DNA from 2 places in the Comamonas sp. E6 genome. Region 1 is predicted to be linked to the other one. Evidence: predicted binding sites of a transcription regulator. Region 1 holds the regulator's gene; the other holds the start of a gene.
What was found. Region 1 encodes sigma-54, which starts transcription at its own class of promoters, with help from an activator protein. Its sites were predicted from a motif close to TGGCANGNAANCTGCTTT; they were not measured.
Positions count from the first base shown of each region.

Region 2: hmpA (NO-inducible flavohemoprotein) is a predicted target of sigma-54. The motif match lies at 4,822-4,839, and genes of this name have one in related genera.

Region 1 covers NZ_BBXH01000012.1:174,156-181,586, reverse strand. The annotation lists gene lptA (lipopolysaccharide transport periplasmic protein LptA) at 119-775, shown strand; gene lptB (LPS export ABC transporter ATP-binding protein) at 772-1,554, shown strand; gene CSE6_RS11880 (RNA polymerase factor sigma-54) at 1,700-3,301, shown strand; gene CSE6_RS11875 (aspartyl/asparaginyl beta-hydroxylase domain-containing protein) at 3,491-4,411, opposite strand; gene CSE6_RS11870 (DUF711 family protein) at 4,547-5,779, opposite strand; gene CSE6_RS11865 (tRNA-binding protein) at 5,837-6,175, opposite strand; gene CSE6_RS11860 (class I SAM-dependent RNA methyltransferase) at 6,355-7,431, shown strand, end outside.
Region 2 covers NZ_BBXH01000012.1:34,304-41,734, forward strand. The annotation lists gene CSE6_RS11155 (glycosyltransferase family 2 protein) at 1-616, opposite strand, end outside; gene CSE6_RS11160 (hypothetical protein) at 619-2,031, opposite strand; gene CSE6_RS11165 (DUF3297 family protein) at 2,551-2,796, shown strand; gene CSE6_RS11170 (hypothetical protein) at 2,808-3,512, shown strand; gene hmpA (NO-inducible flavohemoprotein) at 3,595-4,773, opposite strand; gene norR (nitric oxide reductase transcriptional regulator NorR) at 4,933-6,519, shown strand; gene CSE6_RS11185 (FKBP-type peptidyl-prolyl cis-trans isomerase) at 6,520-6,930, opposite strand; gene CSE6_RS11190 (aminotransferase class V-fold PLP-dependent enzyme) at 7,020-7,431, opposite strand, start outside.

The DNA.
Region 1 (7,431 bases):
GAGAGTATTGAAGATTGAACTTGTTGTGCTTGAGCCGGATGCGGTGAAAGTCGCAAGTCCGGTTCTTAGGGGGGGATGGTTCAGCAATGAACTGTCCCTACCCTCCAACGTGCCTTCCATGAAAAAAACACTCCTACCTCTTGCGCTGGCCTGCGCCCTGGCAGCAGCGACCGGCATTGTCCATGCCGAAAAAGCCGACAGCGCCAAGCCCATGAATATCGAGGCGGATGCGTTGCGTCATGACGAGCTGCAGCAGACCAGTGTCTTTACTGGCAATGTGGTGATGACCAAGGGCTCCATCGTGCTGCGCGGTGCTCAGCTCGATGTGCGGCAGGACGCCGAGGGCTATCAGTACGGTGTGATCAAGGCCGAGGCCGGCAAGCGAGCGTTCTTCCGCCAGAAGCGCGATACCGTGGCCGGTCAGCCCGAGGAGTTCATCGAGGGCGAAGGCGAAGTCATCGAGTACGACGGCAAGGCCGATATCGTCAAGTTCATCCGTCGTGGCGAGATGCGCCGCTACCGTGGCGGTCAGCTCAGCGATCAGGTCACGGGCTCCATCATCGTCTACAACAACATCACCGACGTCTATACCGTCGATGGCCAGAAGACCAGCGGCGGCCTGCCTAGCTCCTCCGTGGGACAGGGCGGCCGTGTGCGCGCCATCATGGCGCCCAAGGACGGCACGCCGGGGGCACAGCCCAAGCCTGCAACACCTGCCACGCAGCTGCGCCAGAGCATGACGCTGGGCGGCGAGAAAGCCGACGAGAAGAAATGAGCGAGCCGACTTTCTCCAGCAGCCGCAGCGGCGAGTCCGACAGCCGCCTGGAGGCCAAACATCTGGCCAAGTCCTACGGCAGCCGCAAGGTGGTCAAGGATGTGTCCCTGTCCGTGCAAAAAGGCGAGGTCGTCGGTCTGCTCGGCCCTAATGGAGCGGGCAAGACCACATCGTTCTACATGATCGTGGGCCTGGTGCGCAGCGACGGCGGCGAGATCTTCATCGACGGCCAGCCGGTGGGCGGCATGCCGATTCACCAGCGTTCGCGCCTGGGCCTGTCCTATCTGCCCCAGGAAGCCTCCATCTTTCGCAAGCTCAGCGTGGAAGACAATGTGCGCGCCGTGCTGGAGCTGCAAAAGGACGAGCAGGGCAAGGCGCTGACGCGCGACGAGATCGAAAAGCGCCTCACGGGCCTGCTGCAGGAGCTGCGCGTCGAGCATCTGCGCCAGTCGCCGGCGCTGGCGCTGTCAGGCGGTGAGCGCCGTCGCGTGGAAATTGCCCGCGCCCTGGCCACGCAACCGCGCTTTATTTTGCTTGACGAGCCTTTTGCCGGCATCGACCCGATCGCGGTGATCGAGATCCAGCGCATCATCGGCTTCCTCAAGGAGCGCGGCATCGGCGTGCTGATCACCGACCATAATGTGCGCGAGACGCTGGGCATCTGCGACCACGCCTTCATCATCAGCGACGGTCATGTGCTGGCCGAAGGCACGCCCGAGGAGATCGTGGAGAACGCCGATGTGCGCCGCGTCTATCTGGGCGAACATTTCAGGATGTGATGACCGCCACGCTCCCTCACTTTGTGCGGTCGCTGCCCCCAGAAGGGGCCCTGACCGGCTGCGCCGGGGTTTGCCTTGAGGTGGCCCGGCGGCAAACCCGTAGCACTGCGCGCGTTTGCAATGATTGTCTGGGGGCCGCGCCTCGATGAAGCCAGGTCTCTCGCTACGCGTTTCGCAGCATTTATCGCTTACGCCGCAGCTGCAGCAATCCATTCAGCTGCTGCAGCTTTCCACCCTGGAGCTGGCGCAGGAAGTCGAGCAGATGCTGGTCGACAACCCTTTTCTGGAACGTGCGGGCGATGAGGCCGAAACTGCGGGAGATGCTCCTGTAGATGTAGCTAATAGCGCCGGTGAATACAGTACTTCAGATAGTATTCATGCTGAAAGAGATGCATCGCAAGCGCAACAAGCTACTGAAACGGTAGCGGAGACATCAAACCCCGAAACCCCTGAAACGCTGAACTGGGAGGCCGAGGGCCTGGACGGTCAGGACGGGGAATGGGGTGGCGAATCCAGTAGCGAGTGGGATACGCCCTCGGCCAGCAGCTCCACGCGCAACCGCGATGGCGATGACGAAACCGATGCCATCGATCTGGCGCGCGAGCACCAGAGCCTGACCGACTTTCTCCATCGTCAGGCGCTGAGCCTGCATCTGGGCGCGGCGGACATGGCGGCGCTGCGCTTTCTCATCGAGTCGCTCAGCGACGACGGCTATCTCGAGGATTCCCTGCAGGAGCTGGCGCAAAGCCTGGCCGGCGACGACCTGGAAGAGCGCGAGGAGCTGGAGCAGCACTTTGTCATTGCGCTGAAGCTGCTGCAAAGCCTGGAGCCCGTGGGCGTGGGAGCGCGTGATCTGGCCGAGTGCCTGCAGCTGCAGCTGCGCGACCTGATCCGCACCGCCGAGGATGAGGGCACGACCGAGGCGCATATGAACCGGCTGCTGCTGGCGCAGGCCATCTGCGCTCAGCCCATGGACCTGCTGGCGCGGCGCGATCTGCGCAAGCTCACCAGTCTGTGCGGTGCGCGCGAGGAGCAACTGCGCGAGGCCATGGCCCTGATCGCCAGACTGGAGCCGCGTCCGGGGCGCCGCTTTGTCGACGTGGAACGCCATATCGTGGTGCCCGATGTCATCGTGCGCCCGGTGCGGGCCGGCTCGGGCCGGGTGGACTTCTCCGTGCAGCTCAACCCCGAGGTCATGCCGCGTCTGCGCGTGCATGACATCTATGCCAGCGTACTGCGCCGCCACAAGAACAGCGACGGCCATGCGGCGCTGCAGCAGCAACTGCAGGAGGCGCGCTGGTTCATCAAGAACATCCAGCAGCGCTTCGACACCATCTTGCGGGTCTCCGAAGCCATCGTGGAGCGGCAGAAGAACTTCTTTGTGCATGGCGAGCTGGCCATGCGACCGCTGGTGCTGCGCGATATCGCCGACACGCTGGGCCTGCACGAGTCCACCATCAGCCGTGTGACCACCGCCAAGTACATGGCCACGCCCCAGGGCACCTTCGAGCTCAAGTACTTCTTCGGTTCGGGCCTGGGCACGGAAACCGGCGGCAGCGCCTCCAGCACGGCCGTGCGTGCGCTGATCAAGCAGTTTGTCGATGCCGAAGATGCCAAGAAGCCGCTGTCGGACGCCAAGCTGGCCGATATGCTCAAAGAGCAGGGCATCGAGTGCGCGCGCCGCACCGTCGCCAAATACCGCGAGCAGCTCAAGATACCGACGACCACGCTGCGCAAGGCGCTGTAGGGCACCGCAGAAACAAGAAAGCCGCTGATGCATCGCACAGCGGCTTTCTTGCTCTGTCTTTAGGGCGGGAGCCTTGATAAGGCATTCCTCAAGCAAGGGGCAGCGAGCAAGAGCTGCCCTTGCGGCGATGCTGCCGTCCCCCTTGGGGGCGCCCGGCCAGGGGAAGGCGCGTAGCGCCTCAGGGGGTTATCAAGAAACCAACCACCAGATAAACCAGACCAGCACGCCAATCATCAGGCCGAACTTGAGGATCTTGTAGAAGGTCGGATTCCAGTCGCGGAAGGCGCGGCGGTACTTGCCCGCATAGAACGAGATCTTGAACAGCTTGCTGATCATGCCGCGCGGATCGCCCTCGTTGTTGGGCGAGCTGGCGGCGGCCACCACGTTCTTGCCCAGCCAGTGATTGAGCCACTGGGCAAAGCCATTGGTCATGGGGCGCTCCACATCGCAGAACAGCACGATGCGGTTGCCTTCGCTGCGGTTCTCGGCCCAGTGCATAAAGGTCTCGTCGAAGATCACGCCTTCACCTTCACGCCAGCTATAGGGCTGGCCGTCGACCTCGATCATGCAGCGGTCGTCGTTGGGGGCCAGCACGGCCAGGTGATAGCGCAGCGAGCCTGCATAGGGGTCGCGGTGCAGATTGAGCTTGGCGCCGGGCGGCAGCTCGGCAAACATGGCGGCCTTGACGCTGGGAATCGATTTCACCAGGGCCGTGGTCTTGGGGCACAGCTCCATGGCCGAAGGGTGGGCATCGCCGTACCACTTGAGATAGAAGCGCTTCCAGCCGGTCTTGAAGAAGGAGTTGAAGCCTGCGTCATCGTTATTGGCGGCGGCCTTGATCTGCATGTTCTTTTGCAGATTGACGGCTTCCTCGCGGATTTCACGCCAGTTGGCCTGCAGCGGCGCCAGCTCGGGGAAGGTGCTGGTGGGCAGATAGGGCGTGCGCGGCACCTTGCTGAACATCAGCATGAAGACGTTGAACGGCGCTGTGAACGTGGAGTGGTCAAACAATTGCTTGACCACCTTGTGGCGCACCTTGCCGCGCAGATGCATGTACAGCCCGCAGCCAAAGAAAAGCAGCACCAGTGCCAGAACGATTATTTTTGCCATAAGGGCCAATTTTACCGGGGGCACCCCGGCGGCCACCATGGGGGCAGGTCAAACAGAACCGGGGTAGGGGAATATCAAAAGCAATAGCTGCCGGCGCTTGACGGCCAGGCGCGGCAGCCGGTCAGGATCAGATACTCAAGGCAGAGCCAGCACGGCGCAGTTGCACAGATCCGCGCTCTCGAACACCGTTGTGTCGCCCGCTTTGAGGCCCGGCACGGGGAATAGCCGCACCGTCAGCGGCTTGTTGAGGCGAAAAGCCATGGTGCCCGTATCGCGCATGACGGCGGCGATCTGCTCGGCGCTGCTATCGCCCGGCACAGGCACGGTATCGAGGCCGATGCCGCAGACGCTGCTGTAGGTCAGCAGGGCGCGGATATCGAATTCGTCATTCAGACTGGCCTGGGCCAGGCCTTGGTCCTCGGTCACGGCCAGCATCAGGCCGCTGAAGCCGATCTGCGTCACGCCGTTGACTGATTTGAAGACGCGGGTCAGCAGGGCCGAGGCTTCCACCGTGCCGCTGGCGCCGAAACAGGGCACGCCCAGCAGTTGGTAGACATCGACCATGGAGGCGCAGGACTTGGACGGCGCGGCCGAGGTGTCCATGCCCGCGATATGCCAGCTCTCGGCCAGTTTCACGCCGTCGGCACAGCGCTGGATGGCAGTGGCATGCTCGTTCAGAGTCTGGCTCAGGCGCTCGAATGCGAGCCTGAACCACGCCGCGTGATCGAGCTGCAGGCGCTGCTGCTGCAGCTCCTGCAGTTCAGCCACCATGAGGTCTGGCGTTTCCAGGCCCAGCACCAGGGCGCCGTGGTGCTGGCCGCGGTGGTAGCTGGCCGGGAAATAGGGAATGCCGGGCGCGCAGTTGAAGTTGACCGTGAAGTTGAAGTTGCCTTCGCCGCGTGGCGTGCTGCGCGCGATCTGCTGAATTGCCTGCACGCTATGGGCCAGCAAACCGGTCTGCAGAAAGCCATGTTCATCCAGATCGATGTTTACGCAGGCGTTGCACAGGTCGCCATAGGCGGCAATCAGCTGCGGCAGCAGGGCCACTTCCTGCGCATTGCGCGCCTCGCCCACGGCAAAGCGGATGCGGCGTTTGCCGGTGTTGATGGCCTTGAGCGTTTCGGCAATGCGCTGCAGGCCGGCTTGGGCGCTGTCTGCGCTGGAGACATCCAGATATTCGCCAAACGGGTTGCTCACGATGCGGATGGACTGCACCTGATAGCCCCGGGCCTCAATGGCATCGGCCACGGCATCGCATTGCTGCTTGGCCTGGGTCAGGTCGGCCTGCCACTGTGCCTCATCGGCGCTCAGGTTGACAAAGGCGGTGACGGTGCGCACGCGCACCAGCGGGTTGAAGCTGATATTCATAGCAGTATCCGTAGGCGGGAGAATGGCTGGCGGCCATTTTGCCTCTGAACACGCCGATTACAGCAGGCGCGTGCCCAGCGGCACCTCCTTGTCGGGCACGCACAGGGCCACGGCTCCCGTGGCATCGTGAAAACCGGTCACAAGACATTCGCTCATCAAGGGCCCAATCTGCTTCTTGGGAAAGTTGATCACGGCCACCACCAGCCGTCCTATCAGCTCCTCGGGTTGGTAATGCTCGGTGATCTGCGCGCTGGACTTGCGCTGGCCCAGCTCGGGACCCAGGTCCACCAGCAGCTTGTAGGCGGGCTTGCGGGCCTCGGCAAATACCTCGGCCTGCAGCACGCGGCCCACGCGCAGCTCCACCTTCATAAAGTCGTTCCAGCTGATTTCTTCCATGTCGTCATTGCTCCTTGGCCTGGCATCATGCCTCGGGCCCTGCGAGCATCTGTAGAGCAACGCTTGTCGTGCGCGGGCACCGGAAAAGGCCTAGCGCGTATGCTTATGCCCTGTAAAGCGCACAACAGGCTCCCGTGAGCGTCCGGCGCCTGCGCCGTTGCTGGCGCGCACTGATTTCTATGAACCAACTGCATTTGTTTCTGCCCTGCGCCGCCGGCGTCGAGGGCTTTCTGGCCGACGAGGTCCACGCCATCACCGGCGCCAGCGGGCAGGACCTGCTCGTGGGCCGGGGCGGCGTCATGCTGCGCGGCATGTGGCGCGATGCCATGCTGCTCAATCTGCACAGCCGTCTGGCTCAGCGCGTGCTGATCGAGCTGTCGCACACCATGTACCGCAGCGAGAACGATCTGTACCGTGCCGCCAGCGAGGTGGCCTGGGAGATCTGGTTCACGCCCAAGGAAACCTTCAAGATCGAAGTCACGGCCCAGCACAGCCCGCTGACCAGCCTGAACTTCGCGGCGCTCAAGGTCAAGGACGCGATCGCCGACCGTTTTCGCGCCAAGCGCAACGGCGTGCGCCCCAGCGTCGAGACCCATCACCCCGATGTGCGCGTGCACCTGCACCTGACGACCGACGGCGCCACCATCTATATCGACACCTCGGGCGAGGCGCTGTTCAAGCGCGGCTGGCGCGAAGACAAGGGCGATGCCCCGCTCAAGGAAACCCTGGCCGCGGCCATGATTGCTGCCTCGGGCTGGAACCCGCATGGCGACAATCCCCAGCCGCTGTACGACCCCTGCTGCGGCAGCGGTACCCTGGTGATCGAGGCCGCGCAGATCGCGCGCAAGATTCCAGCCGGCATTCTGCGTCGCTTTGCGTTCGAGAAGCTCGTGCCCTTCCAGCGTCATGTCTGGGAAGCCATGCTGGATGAGGCAGAGAGCCAGATCCTGCCCGAATCGCCGGTGGGCATTTACGGCTCTGACATCGCCTTCCGCATGGTGGACTTTGCCCAGCGCAATGCCGAGCGCGCGGGTGTGTCCGATACCGTCAGCCTGCGCGGCGGCGATGCCTTGCAGCGCATGCCGCCCAGCGAGCAGCCCGGCATGATGCTGCTGAACCCGCCCTATGGCGAGCGCATCGCGGCCGCCGGCAGCGCAGGCCGCAATGCGGCCGAGCGCATGGGCCAGGTCGAACGCGCAGGCCGTGAAACCGCGCAGACCGAGGACGGCGGCGAATTCTTCAACCAGCTGGCCAGC
Region 2 (7,431 bases), 140 kb from region 1:
CCTGCATCTTGGTCACCAGGTTTCTGCCCTGGTTGCGCACACGCAGATTGCCCGCAACCCCCGCCACCAGTGGATCGTCGAAGTGGCGTGTGGCGTTCTCCACCATGTCGTTGTCGAACGAGGTATCGCCGTCCAGTGCCATCACCACGTCGCCCGTGGCCAGCGTCAGCCCCGCATTCAGCGAAGACACCCGGCCGCCGCGCTGCCACTTGGGCAGCACGGTGACTTCGCGCCGCCCCTCGGTACCTTCCCAGCGTTTGGCCTCGGACAGTGCCGCATGCAGCGTGTCGCTGTTCTTGATAGCTCCGTCGATGATCGGAATGATCTGGATGCGCCCCGCATAGCGCTGATTCACCAAGGAGCTGATGGTCTTGCGCACATCATCGCCTTCGGAATAACAGGTGATCAGGCAGGACACGGACGGGTATTGCAGGCGCCGGACCGGAACACGCCAATGGCGCAACCCGTAGCGCAGCATCCCGCCGACGACCAGCACATAGAACGGCAGCTCCAGCAGGACGATGAACGGGAACAGGTTGAATGCCTGATCCCATGCGCCCCGCGTGCTGAAGCTGTGCGCCAGCAGCAAGAAAGATTCCACAAACTGCTGCCACATGGTCAGGCCTCTTGCAGCGTGTCGGCCTGCATCTTCCGCATCAGATTGCTCGCGGACGGTGCTTCGCTGCCGTCGTTCATGGCCTTGACTTCCATGCTACGCAGGTGCACCGACAGGGCCAGGCGCTTGGCTTCACCCTCTTCCTCGGCCAGCTTTTCCATGGTTTTCTCGATGCGGCTTTGCAGGCCCTGCGGCATCGTGTATGGCAGGATCACCCACAGGCTGTGCTCATCCACGCGGGTAATCAGGTCGGACTCGCGCAGCTGGGCGTTCAGGCGCACGGCGAGTTCGTCCAGCAGCTCGGTGATCTGCCAGGGGCTGAGTTGCTGCGCCGGTAGCCCCTTGTGCTCGAGCTCCATGCGCATCAGGTGGAAGCTGAACTGCGGGTTTCGCGCCTGGATGTCGCTGGCCCAGCCCAACATGCGCTTGAACCCCTGCGGGTCCACATAGTTGCGCGCCTTCAGCGGCGGGTAGGCCTCGCCCACTCCGCCATTGCGCACAGCCTGACGCCCACTGGCGCTCAGCATCAGCGTGGCGACTTCACGCACCTCCAGCTCGTCGGGCGTGCTCGTGCGCGCACAGTCCAGGCAGCGCGCCTGGACCATGGAATCGACCGATGAGCGCTGGCAGCTGCGGCAGTGGTACTGGGCCAGCGGCTTGTCGTAGTCCACGCCGATGTGACGCAAATGCACATGGCATTTGGGGCAGTCCAGCGCACCGCCTTCAACGAACTGCGATTCGGCGCCGACATGGCCGCAGGCAAAGCAGTGCAGCATTGACTCGCGTCGGATGTCCAGGCTCTGGCAATGCGGACATACGTCCACGAAATGGATGTGCGCGGAGCCGCAACCCGAGCACAGCCGGGTGCGGTCCACCAGCCCCTCGGAGCGCAGCAGCCCGCGGCGGCGCAGCTCCTCCAGCGCCTGGGACACGCTCTCCTGTGCGCAGGCCAGTTGCTCCGCGACCGGATAGCGGTAGAGCTGGTCGCTGTCGCGGTCGAGCAGCGGCCGAAAGCCCGTCTGCGGCCCGCGTTCGTAGAGGAAGTACAGCAGACGCTCCTCCAGCCCCAGCACATCGCCAGGATCGGGCAGCATCTGGCGGCGCAAGGCCATGCCCTCGGTGATTTCGTGTGCCCGCTCCACGCTGCACAGCGCATCCACGTACGGCTGCGCGTCGCGCAGCGCCGGTTCCGCAAAGACCGGCAGGCTCCACCAGTCGCTCTGGCGGGTGCGATTGAGCCATTTGCGCCAGACCTGGTGCGGCACGGCACGCAGATAAATGCCCTGCGGCTGTACACCGGAGTGCATCAGCGCATCCAGATCCTGATAGGAGACAGATCGCTCTGACTCAGGGACGGCTGTGGTGAGTGGTCCCAGAAAAACCAAGCCTGCCTTGGTGCGGATGGCTGTATCCATCAGACTCTCCTTTGTTGCGCGCGCCGGGCTGCACAAGCTCGGGGCGCTGTTTCGGAGAGCTCATTTTTCGGTTTGGAAGTGAAGCTTCGACTACCGTTTTCATAGCTTTTAAACTTTGAAAACCAAGTTGCCTTTGGCAAACAAACAGGCTGTACAGCCGTTACGCTACATCCACATACAGAGTTGGACATTCACGCTGTTCCTGCCTTATCAATTCGGGTTTTCATCAACCCGAACTTCCCTTGGGCCTCTCGGGGTGACAACGCAAACCGACACAAAAAGTCACCATCGACACACATGAGCAGCGACTCTGCGGAAACTGCATGCAGACATGTAAAACCGAACCAGCCATCTGGCGCACGCACAGGTAACATTTGCGGCAGTCAATAACCCCAGGAATTGCCAAAAGTAGTCCAACAGCTTGTTTTCACGAAGGAAGAAAAGCAGGGACTCATGGCATGAGCTCACCTGACTAGCCAGCAAAGCAGAGGACAATAGGCGTTTTTGGATCCGCACGATATGACCGACATACAACGCCCCGAACTGCCCGATCACCTGTCCATCGACCCTCGCAGCCCTCACCATGTGGCCGCCGTGTTCGAGCACGACATCGGCATCCGCTTCAACGGCAAGGACCGCTTTGACGTCGAGGAATACTGCGTGAGCGAGGGCTGGGTCAAGGTGCCCGCCGGCAAGACCCTGGACCGCAAGGGCAAGCCCCTGTTGATCAAGATCAAGGGTACGGTCGAGGCGTATTACCGCTAAACCCAGTCCCCGTGGCCGCACAACGCCTGAACAAGCGCCAGCTCAAGCGTGAGCTGAATGCCGTGCGGCCATACTCTCGCAGCCAGATCGCCGATGGACAAAGGCAAGAGGCCGGGCTGCGACACAGAATCACGGAGGGCGAGCTGGGATGGTTGATGCCCGGGCTTCCGCTGCCTTGGCAAACCTGGGTGCAGCAGGTGCTGCGACCCGAAGCCATCGCTGTACAGCCCGCGCTTTGCAGCAGCTTCGTTTTAGGGATGGACATACCGCTGCTGCAACGCTTTGCCGCAGAAGTGCCAGAGTCCAACAGACTCTATGTACACAGCCTGAGCGATGCTCAAGCGCTGGTCTTCGGCGATGCAGGGCACTGCGTCAAGGCCACCTTGCAGCAGGGGCAAATCAGCGACTGGCAAACCAGTCCCGCGGAAGCCTCCGAGTCTGAAACACGATTGCGCACAGCAGACGCCACGGCTTTGCATGCTGCATGGCAGTGCTTTGCTCAAGAGATGGATTGCCCCGCCAACCTGAGCCAGTTCCGCGCACAAGTGTTTGATGCTGGTCTGCAGAGCCAGCGTCTGGTCTGCATTTCACCCATCACGCTGGATTGGATGGATCACTACGCCAACATCCACGCCGACTGCCGCTGGTTCAATGGTGTCAGCCGCATCCTGGATGGCAGGGAAATCATTCACACCATAGTGCATGGAAGAGACTGAAGACTTGAGTTCAAGCCTTTTCAGCCTCTACCCCTTTCACACCAAGCGCATAAAGCTATTTATTCAATAGCATTCAGCTCGCTCAAGCCAGCGCTTCCGCAGGACCGAAGAACTCATAGTGCACCTGGGCCTCGGGCACGCCCAGCTCGCGCAGCGACTGCTTGACGCTGCGCATGAAGCCGCGCGGGCCCAGGAAGTAGACATCGGCATCGCGTGACTCAGGCAGCCACTGGGCCAGTCGGTCGGTGCTCAGCAGGCCCTGGGCATCGACCTCGTCGCCCGCGTCCGCCTGGTCGTAGCAATAGCGGCGTGTGAGCTGCTCGTGGCTGTTAGCCAGCGCATCGATCTTCTCGCGGAAGGCATGCACGCCGCGATCACGCGCGCAGTGGATGAAGGTGATCTCGCGCCCCGTGGGCAGCGCGGCCTGCAGCATGGGCAGCGTGGGCGTGATGCCCACACCGCCGCTGATCAGCACCAGGGGCTTGGCATTGGCCTGCAAGGTGAAATGGCCGGCAGGCGGGAACAGCTCCAGCGTATCGCCCACGTGCAGCTGGTCGTGCAAATGGTTGGAGACCTTGCCGCCGGCCTCGCGCTTGACGCTGATGCGATAGCTCTTGCCGTTGGCAGGCGCCGACAGCGAGTAGTTGCGGCGCTGCTCCAGGCCGTCGACTACCACGCGCAGGCCGATGTACTGGCCTGGCTGATGGGCAATCACCGCGCCGCCGTCCACGGGTTCCAGATAGAAGGACGTGATCTCGGCGCTTTCGGCCTCTTTGCGCACCAGCTTGAAGGCACGCGCACCACGCCAGCCGCCTTCGGCTGCCGCAGTCTGCTCGTACACCGCGCGCTCCGCACCGATCAGGATATCGGCCAGCTGCTGATAGGCGGCGGCCCAGGCGGCGATCACCTCATCCGTGGCGATCTCTGCCCCCAGCACCTCGCGAATGGCGCGCAGCAGGCAGGCACCGACGATGGGGTAATGCTCGGCCTGTACCTGCAGCGCCACATGCTTGTTGATGATTTGCGCAGGCAGATTGCCCAGGTTTTCCAGTCGGTCGATGTTCTTGGCATACATCAGCACGCTATGTGCCAATGCTCGCGGCTGAGCACCGCTTTGCTGGTGCGCCTGGTTGAACAGCGGGCGCACCTCGGGATACTCACCCAGCATGGTCTGGTAGAAATGCGTGATCAGGGCCTCGCCGCCGGTTTCCAGCAGCGGTACGGTGGCCTTGACGATCTCGCGTTGACGTTCGGTAAGCATGCAAATCTCCTGGTTGCTGCCTTGCCAGCTGCAAGGCTTGAGCAGATAAATGCAAACGGCGTGCCAGCAACAAGACCATTGCAGAACAATGGCTTGCAAAAACATGCGTCAATATGACATCCATCAATTGCTGTCTCATTGACACCATCCGATGTCGTTATGACAACATCTCACATTCTTAACGCCGTCAGCCCGCTGATCGCCGATCTGGCCCAGGACCTGTCCGAGCGCGAACGTCTGCGCCGTCTGCTGGCCGCACTGCGCAACCTGTTGCCCGCCGATGCCGTAGCCCTGCTGAAGCTCGAAGGCGAATGGCTGCGCCCCATGGCAATCGACGGCCTGATGCCGGACACGCTGGGCCGGCGCTTTCGCCTGGGCGAGCATCCGCGCTTTGCCCAGTTGCTGGCGGCCGGCCAGGCCATGCGCTTTGAACCCGACAGTCCCCTGCCCGATCCCTATGACGGGCTGGTGGCGCACAAAGGCCAGGCCATCAGCGAGCTGCATGTGCATGACTGCATGGGCTGCGTGCTGCAGCTGGGCGGCCTGCCCTGGGGTCTGCTGACGCTGGACGCACTGGAGCCGGGCCGGTTCGCCGACCCCGCGGCGCTGGCCATGCTGCAGGCCTTCAGCAATCTGGCCGCAGCCACCGTGGCCACGGCCGAGCGCGTGCACCTGCTGTCCCAGCTCGCGCGCGGCGCCACCGGCTCGGCCAGTCCCGCCGCGCCGCAGGAGCGCGGACTGCAGGGCGCAAGCCCCGTCATGCGCCAGCTGCAGAAAGACATTGCCCTGGTCGCAGCCAGCGATCTTTGCGTGCTCGTCACCGGCGAAACCGGCACCGGCAAGGAGCTGGTGGCCCAGGCCGTGCATGCGCAGTCGGGCCGTGCCGACAAGCCCATGATCAGCATCAACTGCGCGGCCCTGCCCGACAACCTGGTCGAGAGCGAGCTGTTCGGCCATGTGCGCGGGGCCTTCACGGGAGCACTGAGCGAGCGCAGTGGCAAGTTCGAACAGGCACATCAGGGCACGCTGTTCCTGGACGAGGTCGGCGAACTGTCGCTGCCCGTGCAGGCCAAGCTGCTGCGCGTGCTGCAAAGCGGCCAGCTGCAGCGCCTGGGCTCGGACCGGGAGCACCATGTGGATGTGCGCGTGATCGCCGCCACCAACCGTGACCTGGCTGCGGAAGTCCACGCCGGGCGCATGCGCGCGGACTTCTATCACCGCCTCAATGTCTATCCGCTCGCCGTGCCGCCGCTGCGAGAGCGCGACAGCGACGTGCTGCAGTTGGCGGGCTATTTCCTCGAGGAGAACCGCTCCAGGCTCAGGCTGGGCGGCCTGCGCCTGGATGCGGCCGCACAGGCGGCCTTGCTCAATCGCAGCTGGCCCGGCAATGTGCGCGAGCTCGAGCACTGCATCAGCCGCGCCGTGCTCAGGGCCCTGAGCCGCAATGACGGCAGCGCCAGCCGCGCGGGAACCAGGCTGCGCATCGTGACCCTGGGACTTGCCGATCTCTGGGAGCGGGCCGAGGCGCCTGCCGCCGCACAGGCTACAGCCCCAATGGACCCGGCCACACCGGCGGCTGCGCCCGAGGCCGGTCTGCGCGCCGCCGTCAGCGCCTATGAACGCCAGCTGGTCAGCTCCAGCCTGGCCCGTCACCGGGGCAGCTGGGCCGCCGCAGCGCGCGAGCTGCAGCTCGATCGAGCCAATCTGCAGCGCCTGGCCAAGCGGCTTGAGATCGACAGGCCTTGATCAGCGGCCCTGGATGCCCAGCAGCTCCACATCGAAGTTCAGCGTGGCATTGGGGGGAACGGCACGGCCTGCACCACGGCTGCCATAGGCTATGCCGGGAGGGCATGTCAGCTTGGCCTTGCCGCCCACTTTCATCTTCTGCACGCCCTCGGTCCAGCAGGGAATCACGCCAGTGAGCGGGAACTCGATGGGCTGCTTGCGTGCATAGGAGCTGTCGAACTCCTTGCCGGTATCGGGAAAGTAGCCGCGGTAGTGCACCTTGACGGTGTCCGTCGCCTTGGGACTGGGCCCGCTGCCTTCGACCTGGCTTTCATAGATCAGCCCGCTGGCGGTGGTGACTGGCGCAGCATGAACCACTGCGCCAGCGCCCAGAGCAAATACAAACCCGATCACGGAGACTGCTTTTTTCATATCGGATGCGCTGAATAAACAAAACCCGACTTTATTACGAAGTCGGGTCGAAAAGATGTCATGGCAGCCATGCTGCCGGCTGCATTGACTCAGGTCCGGGCAATGCCGATATCGTCCAGTGCCTTGGACAGATGCGCCACGGAGCGATCCGAGTCATGCCATTTGTCCAGGCCGAACAGGCCGATGCGGAAGGTTTTGAAGTCCGGGCCTTCATCGCATTGCAGCGGAACGCCCGAGGCGGTCTGCAAGCCCACCTTGAGGAAGGCACGGCCGCTCTGGATTTCCGCGTCAGTGGTGTAGCTCACGACCACGCCAGGCGCCTTGTAGCCCTCGGCCGCGACGCTGGGGAAGCCGCGCAACTGCAGCAGCTCGCGCACCTTGCGACCCAGTTCCATCTGTTCTTCGCGCACCTTGGCAAAGCCGTATTTGCGCGTCTCCAGCATCACGTCGCGCAAGCGCAGCAGCGCGTCCGTGGGCATGGTGGTGTGATAGGCGTGCTGG